3 regions of the Paenibacillus sp. TC-CSREp1 genome follow, and region 2 is predicted to be linked to each of the others. Evidence: riboswitches for the same ligand, from Rfam matches in the RefSeq annotation. Region 2 holds a riboswitch; each other region holds the start of a gene.
The links. Region 2 has a riboswitch for cyclic di-AMP ahead of ACQSGY_RS15590 (C40 family peptidase). Riboswitches for the same ligand answer to the same signal wherever they lie in the genome.

Region 1 (3,822 bases), on a different contig from region 2:
ACCATTGCGCTCTGTTTCGGGATCGACCTCTTTCTGGCGAAACCGGACATGGGCGGTGTACTGCACGGATTCGTACCCAGCAGTGAGCTTTTGCAGAACCCGGCTATGCTCTACATTGCCATCGGCATCATTGGTGCGACGGTCATGCCGCATAACCTGTATCTGCATTCTTCCATCGTACAGACACGTCAGATCGAGCAGACAGCTCAGGGGAAAAGAGAAGCGATTCGATACACCACGATGGATTCAACCATCGCACTGACGCTGGCCCTGTTCATTAATGCAGCCATCCTGATTGTATCGGCGGCAGTATTCCACAGCGCAGGCATGACCCAGGTTGCCGAGATTTCAGATGCATATCATCTGCTGACTCCGCTGCTCGGCACCACCATTGCCAGCATCCTGTTTGGCGTCGCTTTGCTCGCATCAGGTCAGAACTCTACCCTCACAGGTACGCTTGCTGGACAGATCGTCATGGAGGGGTTTCTGAATATTCGTATTCCGGCCTGGCTGCGTCGTCTCGTCACACGGCTGATCGCAATCATTCCGGCCGTCATTGTAACCGCCATTGCGGGCGAACGCGGAACAGAGGAACTGCTGATTCTGAGCCAGGTTATACTGTCCCTGCAGCTGCCTTTTGCCGTTATCCCGCTGGTGATGTTCACGAGTGACAAAAAAAGCATGGGCCCGTTTGTTAATAAACTCTGGCTCAAGGTCGTTTCCTGGATTATCGCTGCGATCATCGTAGTGCTGAACGTGTACCTGATTATCCAGACTATTATGCTGTTCTAACTTATATATAAGCTGAACTAAGGACGTTTACAGTTGCACTCCGATGACAGAATAATCTCAACTTTCAAAAATCCCGTAATATAAAAAAAGGCTGACTCGCCGTCTGGTACGATTACCAACGCGAATCAGCCTTTTTAAGTCTTTCATTTGTTATACAGCCCAGCTGCATATAACCTCTAACTCGACCTGATGTAACCTAATGCTCATATGAACTAAGATGCATCGTTATCAGGTATGAGCAGCGGCAACAGTTCATCCAATGATTTAACCGTCCAGTCTGCACGCTCATGCTCTGACTGCACTGGCTGAAACCTTCCATATCCCTGGAGAATACGAATGGTATGCAGGCCCAGACTACGAGCGGGAACGATATCATTGTCAATCCGATCTCCAATCATCACCGCTTCCTCCGGGGCACAACCAGCCTGTTTCAGGGCAACCGCATACAATTCCGGGTCGGGCTTGGACACTCCTTCTTCTGCCGAGCAGGCCAGTACATGAACATATTTTCGAAGTCCATAACTCTCCAGCCGCATTTCAGTCCCCGGGCTCTGATTCGCAATAATGCCTATGTGATAGTGCTGCGACAGCTGCTTGAGCACCTTGGCTGCAGAAGGAAATGGCCGCTCCAGCTCTTTGTGGAATTTCAGCTTCTCCTGAATCAGTTTGCGGTGACCTTCATCCTGAATGTATGTCCGTATGGCTACCTTCATAGGCCATTGTTCGTAGTTCTGGTAACATTGTGCAAACAGCTCCCGTACATCCTCAATTTTCACAGGATAGTCGTAAGCATTCGCCTCACGCACAAACTGCCCGATAATATCGTCAACAGGCTCCCATTCATCCACCAGCGTATCCCCTACATCAAAAAACAACCACTTCAACCCGGCAATATCCGGCAAGCCAATTCCTCCTTGTACGCCACTCAATGACGATCCCGGGCGCGCATGCTGTATCCATAAAAAAGAAGACTCACGACAAGCATGAGTCTCCTCGGATTCCGTTAGTCCATACCTGTAATTATAACAGGCACCTTACACAGGATCAATCATAAGCTGCTTGCTTCAGCTTCGAGTTTATTGCAACTATTAAGCAAGAATCCAACTTCTCCATTTAACGAATACACAATTTTGTCCGCACCCATGCCCCGATAAATGCCTTTTGGATGACTTTGCTCCGTTATCACGCATAGAGACTTGGATGTCCAGGAGCGAACAATCTGCAGGTAACGGCAAGTCAGGTTCAGACTGTTTTCAAAAATAAATACGTTGCCTACGCTCGTCTGCGGCAAAAACCATTTTTGAGCTGCTGCTGTATTCATACGAATCACATGCTCTACTCCGATCCGGCGGAGCTTGCGCTCCTCACCCGCACTGTTTGTCAGAACGGCAAAAGGCATTTTTTTGTACATTAGCAGCTTCACAAATTTACGTCCAGCTTCATTTGGTGCGGTTACTAAAATCATCTCTGTATCCATCATTCGTTCCTCCCTTGGCGTGAAAAGACAACAAAAAAGAAGCGTGGGGACCAAGGCCTCCGAAACGCTTCTTAAATAATCCATGGCGAAAACGCCATGAACCAGCGTGCGGTTTGTTGCCTCTCCCTTTAACGCTTACGAGGTTAGCTGACGGATTCGGGCGCGAGAGTCGCCCTATTTCCGGCTGTCACCGGAAAATTCACCCCATGGATGTCTGCTGCTGTAATACAGCCCATCCTGTTGGTTCCCCCGTTTTCCACCCACGATGAATGGAAACTCAGCGATTGAAACATCGTTCGTAAATCTTGCATGTAAGACCGATCGATATCATCGTCTGTTTCGTTTTTCAGGTACAATATAATTAAAATTCAAATTACGCTTTGAATCATACACCCGTGCCATGATCATGTAAAGTCCGGGCAGATCACCGAATCGTCAGAATTCCGGCAATAAACTTCAATAATAACGCTTACAATGAGCTTATACGCTATCCAACTCTTCCAAGCTGTCTAATTCTCGCCCGCACAAAAAATTGATCAAGCGAATTGCATTCCTTCTATGAATAAGGTGAGCCGATAAGGATAATAGTGTCCTCCGTAAATTGATTTTGCATTATTTAATTGTATAAAATATAATAAACTTATCAACATAATATGATGGAGGCGATCCCCATGTCAGTCTATGATTACAAAGTAAACACCCTTCGCGGACAAGAGATTGAAATGTCCCAATATCGCGGCAAAGTGTTGTTAATTGTAAATACCGCAAGCCAGTGCGGCCTAACTCCTCAATTCAAGGGCCTGCAGGAGCTGCAGGATCAATTTCAGGATGCTCCTTTCGAGGTCCTTGGATTTCCCAGCAACCAGTTTGCCCAGGAGAAGGGTTCCTCTGATGACATCGCTGAGTTCTGTCAGATGAACTATGGCGTAAGCTTCCCTATGTTTGAGAAGATTGACGTTAACGGTGCCAGTGCTCACCCGCTATTCCAGCATATTACTAAGGAAGCACCAGGTCTGCTCGGCTCCAAGGCCATCAAATGGAACTTCACCAAATTCCTTGTCGATCAGGAAGGGAACGTTGTGAAGCGTTATGCTCCCCAGACTACACCTGATAAAATTGTAGAGGATATTCAGAAATTATTGAAATAAATAACACCCGTTTCTACACTTTGAAAAAAGCTGCCCCAAACCACAGAGCCTCGGTTCTGCTCGGTTTACAGGGTGGCTTTTTTACGCAGCTAATGAAACTTATCTCCGCCCGTTGTCGCCTTTCAGCTGTTATTTATGCAGGATCAAAAGACAAAAAAAGAAGCCTCCCGTACAGGGAAGCTTCCTTCAATAACACTTCATATGATGCGGTCGAGAGGACTCGAACCTCCACGGGCGTACGCCCACTACCCCCTCAAGATAGCGTGTCTGCCATTCCACCACGACCGCATGTCGTAAATTATCGGCAACAGAATTGATTATACCGGAATGTTATCTAAATGTAAAGCATTTATTTAAACACGCCAAAAATCAGTCATATTTCCCCAAATGTGCGCATATCCTGAA
Region 2 (3,822 bases):
CCGGGATTTATTGGACATGCGGGTACCATAGTACAAGGTATGCTTGACCCATAAAAGTCATGACAGCAGGATGAGTCAGATTATGAATTAGCACTGTTATACGGAGGTGTGCCGGATTTCGCTTGAACTTGCAGCCGGATATATGATACTTTAAACCTCATAGGATAGGCTTGGGAGGTCAAATCATGGATATATTAAAACAACGAATTTTAGAAGAAGGAGTCGTCATCTCGGATCAGGTGTTGAAGCTGGATGGACTTCTGAACCATCAGATTGATCCTGCATTAACGATGGAGATGGGACGGCGGTTTGCTGCGCGTTTTCGCGAGAGTGGTGTGACACGAGTGATTACAGTAGAGTCCTCAGGCATTCCAGTTGCTTTTGCCGCAGCGCATGAGCTGGGGGTACCTTTGGTATTTGCCCGTCGCAAAAAAACGCTCTTGGCCGATCCTGATGCCTACTGCGAACGTGTACCCTCCTTTACAAAGGGCATCGTTACGGACATTATGGTGTCTCGCGAATTTATTCATGAAAATGACCGAATTCTGTTCATCGATGATATTATTGCGAATGGAGACGCTGCTCGCGGTGTCATCAAAATTATCGAACGTTCCGGTGCGGAGCTGGTTGGCTTCGGTGTAGTTGTGGAGAAGTGCTTCCAGGCTGGAGCGCGTACGATTCGGGAGCAGGGTATTCCGGTGGAAGCCCTTGTACGCATTCGTTCACTAAATAACGGCACCGTGCAATTTGACGATAACGAAATGTGACATTTTGAAGGAAATAGGGCCTAATTTTCGAACTTTGCCTTTGCATGGCTGCGGATTTCCTTTATAATGAGGGTATGTTAGGGAGAGGAGGCAACACCATGGGGAACCAACCGGCAACAGAACAATTTTTTATTGATAAGCTGGCGGAATCGAAAGTTCATTTTGAACGTGCCCTGGATTGTAAACATACGGAATTCGATGACCTTTATCCCTATATGATTGAACATCCTCAATTTTTCTGGTACAAACGCTATGTTGCCTGGTCAGAACTGCTGACGATTGTAGGCTTGTGTGAAGAGTTGTCCTTCTCTTGGAAAGAACAATTTACACCGCACCAAGTAGAGTACCTTGAAGAACGTGTGATGTCCGCCAAAGTGCTTGATTTTTGGTTCGAGAAGAACGACAGCAAAGAGCACGCGCAGCGGTAACTCTCAGTCGGGACATTTTCTTCGAATGACATGACAGTCCAATACAGTCACGTGAGACCTAAATGAATTTTCATTTAGGTCTCTTTTTGTAAACGAATTTGAATATAGGAGTTTAAAACATGATCAGTGATTCAGAGTTGGATGCCCTGCGATTGTCAGGTGAAAAGGTAAGAGTTGTACGGGACGAGCTGGAGTCTAACGATGTGACTGGCATTGTGGTGGCCTGGGATGATGAACAGGTGCTGATTCGCCGTCAGAATCGTCGTGTGGTGAAGCTGGACCGCCGTTATCGGTATCAGCTGTTCAGTGAGCCTCGTCAAAGTGTTCTGGAGGAATAAAGAAGTTGATTAAGTAAACGATATGCTTGGAATTACCATCATGACCTGGCATAATTGCTGCACGGCCGAGAGAAGATAGGTACAGTGGAAAAATTCGCTGTATTGACAGCCGAAAGGGTGTGCTGCAAGCCATGACATTGATGAATGATAAAGTTCATGCGTACAAGGATCAGATTGGCGCATTAAGTGATGTACTGCCGGATGTGGTGAGATCGTATCACGAGTTTACAGGGGAGTGCTTTCAGCCAGGTGTGCTTGATGCCAAAACAAAGCAGCTGATTGCGCTGGGCATCGGCCTGTTTGCCAACAATGAAGTATGCACGTTCTATCATGTACAGGAGGCCCGCTCCAAGGGAGCGACCGATCAGGAGATTATGGAGACGGTAGCTGTCGCTGGGGCTGTTGGAGGCGGACATGCCTTGTCGCAAGGGGCTATGCGTGTGCAGAAGGCGCTGCATTAGTCCATTATAGACATGTACATGTTCCGAAAATAGAAAGGAGGCTCTGGCATATACCAGGGCCTCTCTTTTGTATGAGATGGATTTTAGATTTTTCCAATCATTTTGTTATACATAAATTGACCTGTAACCCGTCTGGCTGTCACATAACGATCGTTAAAGTAAGGGTTGGAGAGCTTGGTGACGCTGACCCCTTTGCTGCTGGACGCGTGCGCGAATTGACCTCCACCGATGTATACACCTGTATGTGAAATGCCTTTGCCTGTTGTGTTGAAAAATACCAGGTCGCCTGTACGAATATTGGTTTTGGCTACCGGTGTGCCTGCTTTGGCCTGCTGCTGTGAAGTGCGTGGCAGTTCAATGCTGTATTTGTTAAAAAGATATCTCAAGAACCCGGAACAATCGAAGCCAGCCATGGTTGTGCCGCCCCATTTGTAAGGGATGCCTGTCATATTGTTAACAACGGAATTGATTGAGCTTGCCTCTGTGCTTGTTGCCCCGGATGTGAATAGTACAGCAGCTCCAAAAATGGAAATAATCAGTTTTTTCAAAATCAATGTTCTCCCTTCGATGCCTACGGAGTTAGCTAAGGGTTCGGTAGAAGGTTCCCTATATTTCCTATGTATAAGAATAATTCACCCAAAATGGTTCCCCCGTTTTCAATCCTGAAACTCGGCAAATGAATAATTAAGTTTTTGTAACTATTTGAAACTATATTGCATAAATGCGTAAATGTCAAACCCATTTGTAAAGCTTCTTTTCGATTCAATGTTAGCGGAATTATTGATTTTCGTCATAATTTTGTTGAAATTTCGACAGTAAAGATTACAAAAAAGTCATTAATGTTTAAACAGGTTCCGAGTTGGTTATTAAACCGATTTGTCAAGTGTTAAAAGTTGGATGGGTGAATATTAGTATAAAGTGAAATTTGAGCTTTGTTGCATATATTGACAAAATTTATTTTATTGCATATCATAAATTTATTCATACAAATTATGTATTTAATTAGATTTTATTGGTTTGTTCTTGGGGTGCATCAAAGCATACCATGAAATATAAGCCAGTAGGTAGACATGTGAGAGAGCGATCATATTTGTGAATTGGGGAGCGTGTTGTCTTTTGAAAGCAAAAAAATGGGTCACGTTTGTGCTCGCGTGTTCGATGGTTTTTTCTGGAGTGGGAATGGCAATTTTGCCTACAGCAACCGTATCTGCTGCGGATGCCTCAGGTACAACGGCAAGTATGTCTGATATTTTGAAAAACCAACGTCCCGATGGGGGGTGGAGAAAGGATTACAGCCAGACATCAGGTGAGTGGGCCAAATCAACAATTGATAACAAAGCTACATACTCAGAGATTAGAAGACTTGCAAATGAATTCAAAAAAACAAATGATCCGCGATACTCGGCTGCAGCAATCAAGGGCATTAACTTTTTGCTGAACATGCAGTATTCGAATGGCGGGTGGCCGCAGGTTTACCAGAGCTCCGGTTATCATAAACATATTACGTATAATGACGACGCTATGATTAATGTAATGTACATGCTCGATGAGGTCGCGGGGCGCAAAGGAGACTTCTCCTTTATCGACAGTTCACTTGCAAATCGCAGTAAAAATGCGGTGTCCAAAGGTGTGGATGCCATCCTGAATACACAGGTAGTATCCGGTGGCAAGCTTACGGCATGGGGCCAGCAGCATGATTCGAGCTCACTTAAACCAGCGGGAGCCAGAATTTATGAAGTACCTTCATTAACGGCAGCGGAAAGTGTAAACATTGTGAAATTTCTGAAGACCAGACCGGCCAATTCCAGAATTACGGCATCTATCAAAG
Region 3 (3,822 bases), on a different contig from region 2:
TCCATGCTTTTGAATAATCTCCTTGGTGCGTTTCGGTGTAGCTATCTCAATGGTTTGATCCATGTCCTTCATAAGTTCACAATCCTTCACGTTCAATTTGCGCCAGTGCAGCGGAGAATTCTTCTCTGGTAATCTGAAATACACTCAATCGTTTGTGGAACTGCTTGCCGTTACAGTATCCAATCCCGAGCAGGTTGCCCATCTCCATCCGGCGTGCAGCAGCCCGTGGGTGTACAATCAGACCTGCTTCGATCAGATCCTCCCAGTCAATAAGAGGAGGTGCACCCTCATATGAGGTATGTACACGTGCCAGTGCATGACGAATGGCTTCTGGAGAAGCATTCTCTACCCCGATATCGCCTTTGCGCGTTGCATCTGCCTCTGGAATAAATGCATGCTTGCAGCCAGGAATTTTATTCGCAATAATTTTGCGGATTCGCTCTCCGGCATGATCGGGATCGGTCAGGATAATCACACCTCGTCTCTCCTGAGCAAGTGCGATTCGCTTCAGCACACGCTGATTAATTGCAGAACCTCCTGTTTCAATGGTGTCCGCCTCAACCGCCCGCCGAATGGCTACCGTATCGTCCCGGCCCTCCACCACAATCACTTCTTTTATCATGTTCCTTTTCTTCCTTTCTAACGCAAAAAGAAGAGGAATATCCTCTTCTCTGCCAAACGGCGGAGGAGACTGAATTCAGACCCCTCCGCCGCATATTCCGCATGAATCATTCATGCAACTATTTTATAGCATTCCCATATCAAAGTAAAACGATTTTAGTTCGCTTCCGGCTTCACCGGTCCAATCACGTAGACCGTTTTGCCTTTTTTACGTCCGAAATTCAGGGCATGCTTCACACTGTCGTAGTAAACGTCAATTTTATTGCCTTTAATCGCACCGCCTGTATCTTCCGCACGACGGAAGCCAAGGCCCTCGATGTATACCCACCAGCCAATAGGAATGACTTTAGGATCAACCGCGATGGTGCGCCCTTCTGTTACACGAGTACCAGAAGCCGTTTTCGTACCAATACCTGGCTCTTCGGCAGAGTAGGCAGTCATGGATACATTTTTTAACACCTTGGAATATTTAAAAGAAGTCCCGGCGACCGTAATCACCTTGCTGCCCGAGGCAGATGTTTTCGTCGAGTTCGCTGTTGTTGCTTTTTTGCTTGAGGTTTTGGCCGATACCAGTTGAACCTCAGGTGCTTTCACTACTGGTTTGGCTTTTGTACCTACCGCGATGACCTTATCTACACGATTAGTCGCGATCGTTTTGCCTACCATTTTTTTGGAGACGAGTTCCCCATCTTGAAATACCTTTTCGATATGCTGCACCAGTGTGCCTTCTTTACCGTTTACAACAACACGGTTATCCCCTTTGAACAAACTAGGATCTGCCGTTTTTACAACCTTGTACGCAATCGGGTGCTTCACATCCACAGTATGCTTTGTTACACGCACTACCCGAATCTTCATATCCGCTTTAATTGCGGTTCCAAGCGCTGGGTACACTTTATCATGATTTGCAACTTCAATACCTGATTGCTGAATTACATCTTGTACCGATGAATCGGTTGTATACAGAGTCTTGGTGTCTCCGTCTGCCGTAATTTTTACTGGAACGGCCCGCTCGATAACGATTCGGTCTCCATCTGCAATGGCCCCGTTCATGGGCATGGATACCTTGTCGTGAGGGCTGACTGTGATTGACTGCTCCTCCAACATTTCGTGAAGCATTCCTGTACGAGTCTCTACCACTTGAGCTTTGCCGTCAATAACCAGCGAAATTTGCTTCCCGGCCTGACCGTAAACGACTAACAAGATCATGATTGCAAGCGCAATTGAGAATATCGCGATCAGTGCCATTTGACGCAAGTTCTCATGCTTCCACCGCAACGCGAAAGACTTACTGGATGATCGTGACTCATGGGTCTCTTCTGGTTGGAATGTGCCCACTTCTCCGTCCTCCTTCATAGCCTCGCCGTCTAAAGTAATGCATGATGTATGTGACGCGACTATACCAAATTTTCCTACAGAACACAGATCAGAGGTAATGACCGGTTCTGCACCATGAACCCCTCTTCGCAACATGATGCCATCTTCGGAAAGCTTGCCGTAAGATGACGTTATTTCTTTTATTCAAAACAAAAAAAGCCAAAGAAAGAGTGTTAAGAGACTCTTTCGTGGCTTCCGAATGATTTGAATATCGGAAATTCATGCACGAGGTTGCCTCTCTTTTTCCGCTTGCGAGGTTAGCTGTCGGGTTCGGGCGAAAGAGAGCCGCCCTATCTTAGGTCACCCGCTCATGGCGGACGCCCTTGAATTCACCCCGAGACCCAAAGAAGAAATCAAATACGGCTTCGCAGATTCATTCGCTGCTTTTGGGTCAGCGAACGATGCGCATCGGCTGCAATCACCGATGTTTAAGCCCTATTGGTTCCCCCGCTCTCCGATAACGGAGACTCAGCGAGATTGATTCATGAAAGTATTGTTGTCTTATCGGAAAGTGTCCCTTTGTTCATCCCCCGAACATCTGTCCAATTTTCCGCACAACAATTCACTGAAAAGATGATATCCTGTTTTGATGCATGTTGTAAAGCATGGATCAAGTACGTTTTTCTAAATATTTGGTTAAAATATTGTAATATTCTTCAATTATTCGAATCAAAGAGCAGATTACCTCTCTATAACTCCCTTTTTCACCTGATTTACTCGATTTCTTATTGAATCCCAAATCGTTCCATGGCATTTTTGGTTGTTATTGCAGCAATTTCCTCGACCGAAATGCCTTTAATTTCCGCAGCTGCCTCGGCAACCAGACGTACATGCGCTGTTTCGTTTCGTTTTCCACGATAAGGATGGGGTGTAAGATATGGGGAGTCGGTTTCCAGGAAAAATCGATCCATCGGAACCTTCGCAAGCACCTCTTTGGGCTGCTTCGCATTTTTGAAAGTGACCGGTCCGCCGAAGGATAAGTGGAACCCTAAATCCAGACACATTTTTGCTGTTTCCCAGCTGCCTGAAAACGAATGCATGACTCCGCCAACTTCACCAGCCTTTTCTTCACGCAAAATACGAACAATATCCTCATGAGCATCGCGATTATGAATAACAATAGGCATATTCAACTCACGTGCTAATGCAATTTGTTGTCGTAATACGCGGTGCTGTACGTCCTTTGGTGAAGTGTCCCAATGATAATCCAAACCGATCTCGCCAATGGCTACCACCTTTTCATGTTTGCACAATGATGCAATCCATTCCAGATCACCCTCCTGCATCGTAATTGCATCCACCGGATGCCATCCCACCGCCGCATAGATAAAATCGTACGTTTCCGCCAGCTTCATCGTTGTCGGGATCGTCTCCCGATTGAAGCCAACATTGATCATACGTGTGACGCCTGCATCTACAGCCCGCTGGATCATGTCCTCCCGGTCTTCGTCGAATTGTGGCGCATCGAGGTGTGTATGTGTGTCGAATAACATGCTGTTTATTTCTCCCTTCCTGTCGATATAAAAATCCAGATTATTTCTGTATCAGACTCTCAAAATTATTTTTTTCTTAACCAATTGATTGGGACGATTTATTATTTCTTTATTTTCATTTTTAACACTCAAGCAACTATATATAGAAGGAAAATAAAAAGTCAAATCAATATGTTGCATCTAAACTGCATCTGGAACTGAACATTTCCTCTCTTCAATTACAAAATTATGTCGATCTACATTTACTCCCCATTAAAGCAGATTAATGTATCATGTAAAATAGCTCTCTTAGAAAGTCTTTCGATATCGAAATGTTCACCCTGCTGCACCA

Region 1: linked by a shared signal. The riboswitch ahead of ACQSGY_RS25710 (hypothetical protein) and the one ahead of ACQSGY_RS15590 (C40 family peptidase) in region 2 are both predicted to bind cyclic di-AMP.
Region 3: linked by a shared signal. The riboswitch ahead of ACQSGY_RS27320 (ubiquitin-like domain-containing protein) and the one ahead of ACQSGY_RS15590 (C40 family peptidase) in region 2 are both predicted to bind cyclic di-AMP.

Annotation. Positions count from the first base shown of each region.
Region 1 covers NZ_JBNOKM010000021.1:15,723-19,544, reverse strand. Annotated here, with positions in the region: gene ACQSGY_RS25720 (Nramp family divalent metal transporter) at 1-792, shown strand, start outside; gene ACQSGY_RS25715 (HAD family hydrolase) at 1,005-1,721, opposite strand; gene ACQSGY_RS25710 (hypothetical protein) at 1,841-2,272, opposite strand; cyclic di-AMP (ydaO/yuaA leader) riboswitch at 2,387-2,562, opposite strand; gene ACQSGY_RS25705 (glutathione peroxidase) at 2,941-3,417, shown strand; tRNA gene ACQSGY_RS25700 (tRNA-Leu) at 3,623-3,705, opposite strand.
Region 2 covers NZ_JBNOKM010000009.1:163,320-167,141, forward strand. Annotated here, with positions in the region: gene ACQSGY_RS15570 (xanthine phosphoribosyltransferase) at 186-767, shown strand; gene ACQSGY_RS15575 (hypothetical protein) at 866-1,195, shown strand; gene ACQSGY_RS15580 (hypothetical protein) at 1,315-1,533, shown strand; gene ACQSGY_RS15585 (carboxymuconolactone decarboxylase family protein) at 1,665-1,994, shown strand; gene ACQSGY_RS15590 (C40 family peptidase) at 2,078-2,542, opposite strand; cyclic di-AMP (ydaO/yuaA leader) riboswitch at 2,548-2,679, opposite strand; gene pelA (pectate lyase) at 3,174-3,822, shown strand, end outside.
Region 3 covers NZ_JBNOKM010000026.1:12,589-16,410, reverse strand. Annotated here, with positions in the region: gene rsmA (16S rRNA (adenine(1518)-N(6)/adenine(1519)-N(6))-dimethyltransferase RsmA) at 1-72, opposite strand, end outside; gene rnmV (ribonuclease M5) at 77-622, opposite strand; gene ACQSGY_RS27320 (ubiquitin-like domain-containing protein) at 778-1,959, opposite strand; cyclic di-AMP (ydaO/yuaA leader) riboswitch at 2,229-2,482, opposite strand; gene ACQSGY_RS27315 (TatD family hydrolase) at 2,724-3,491, opposite strand.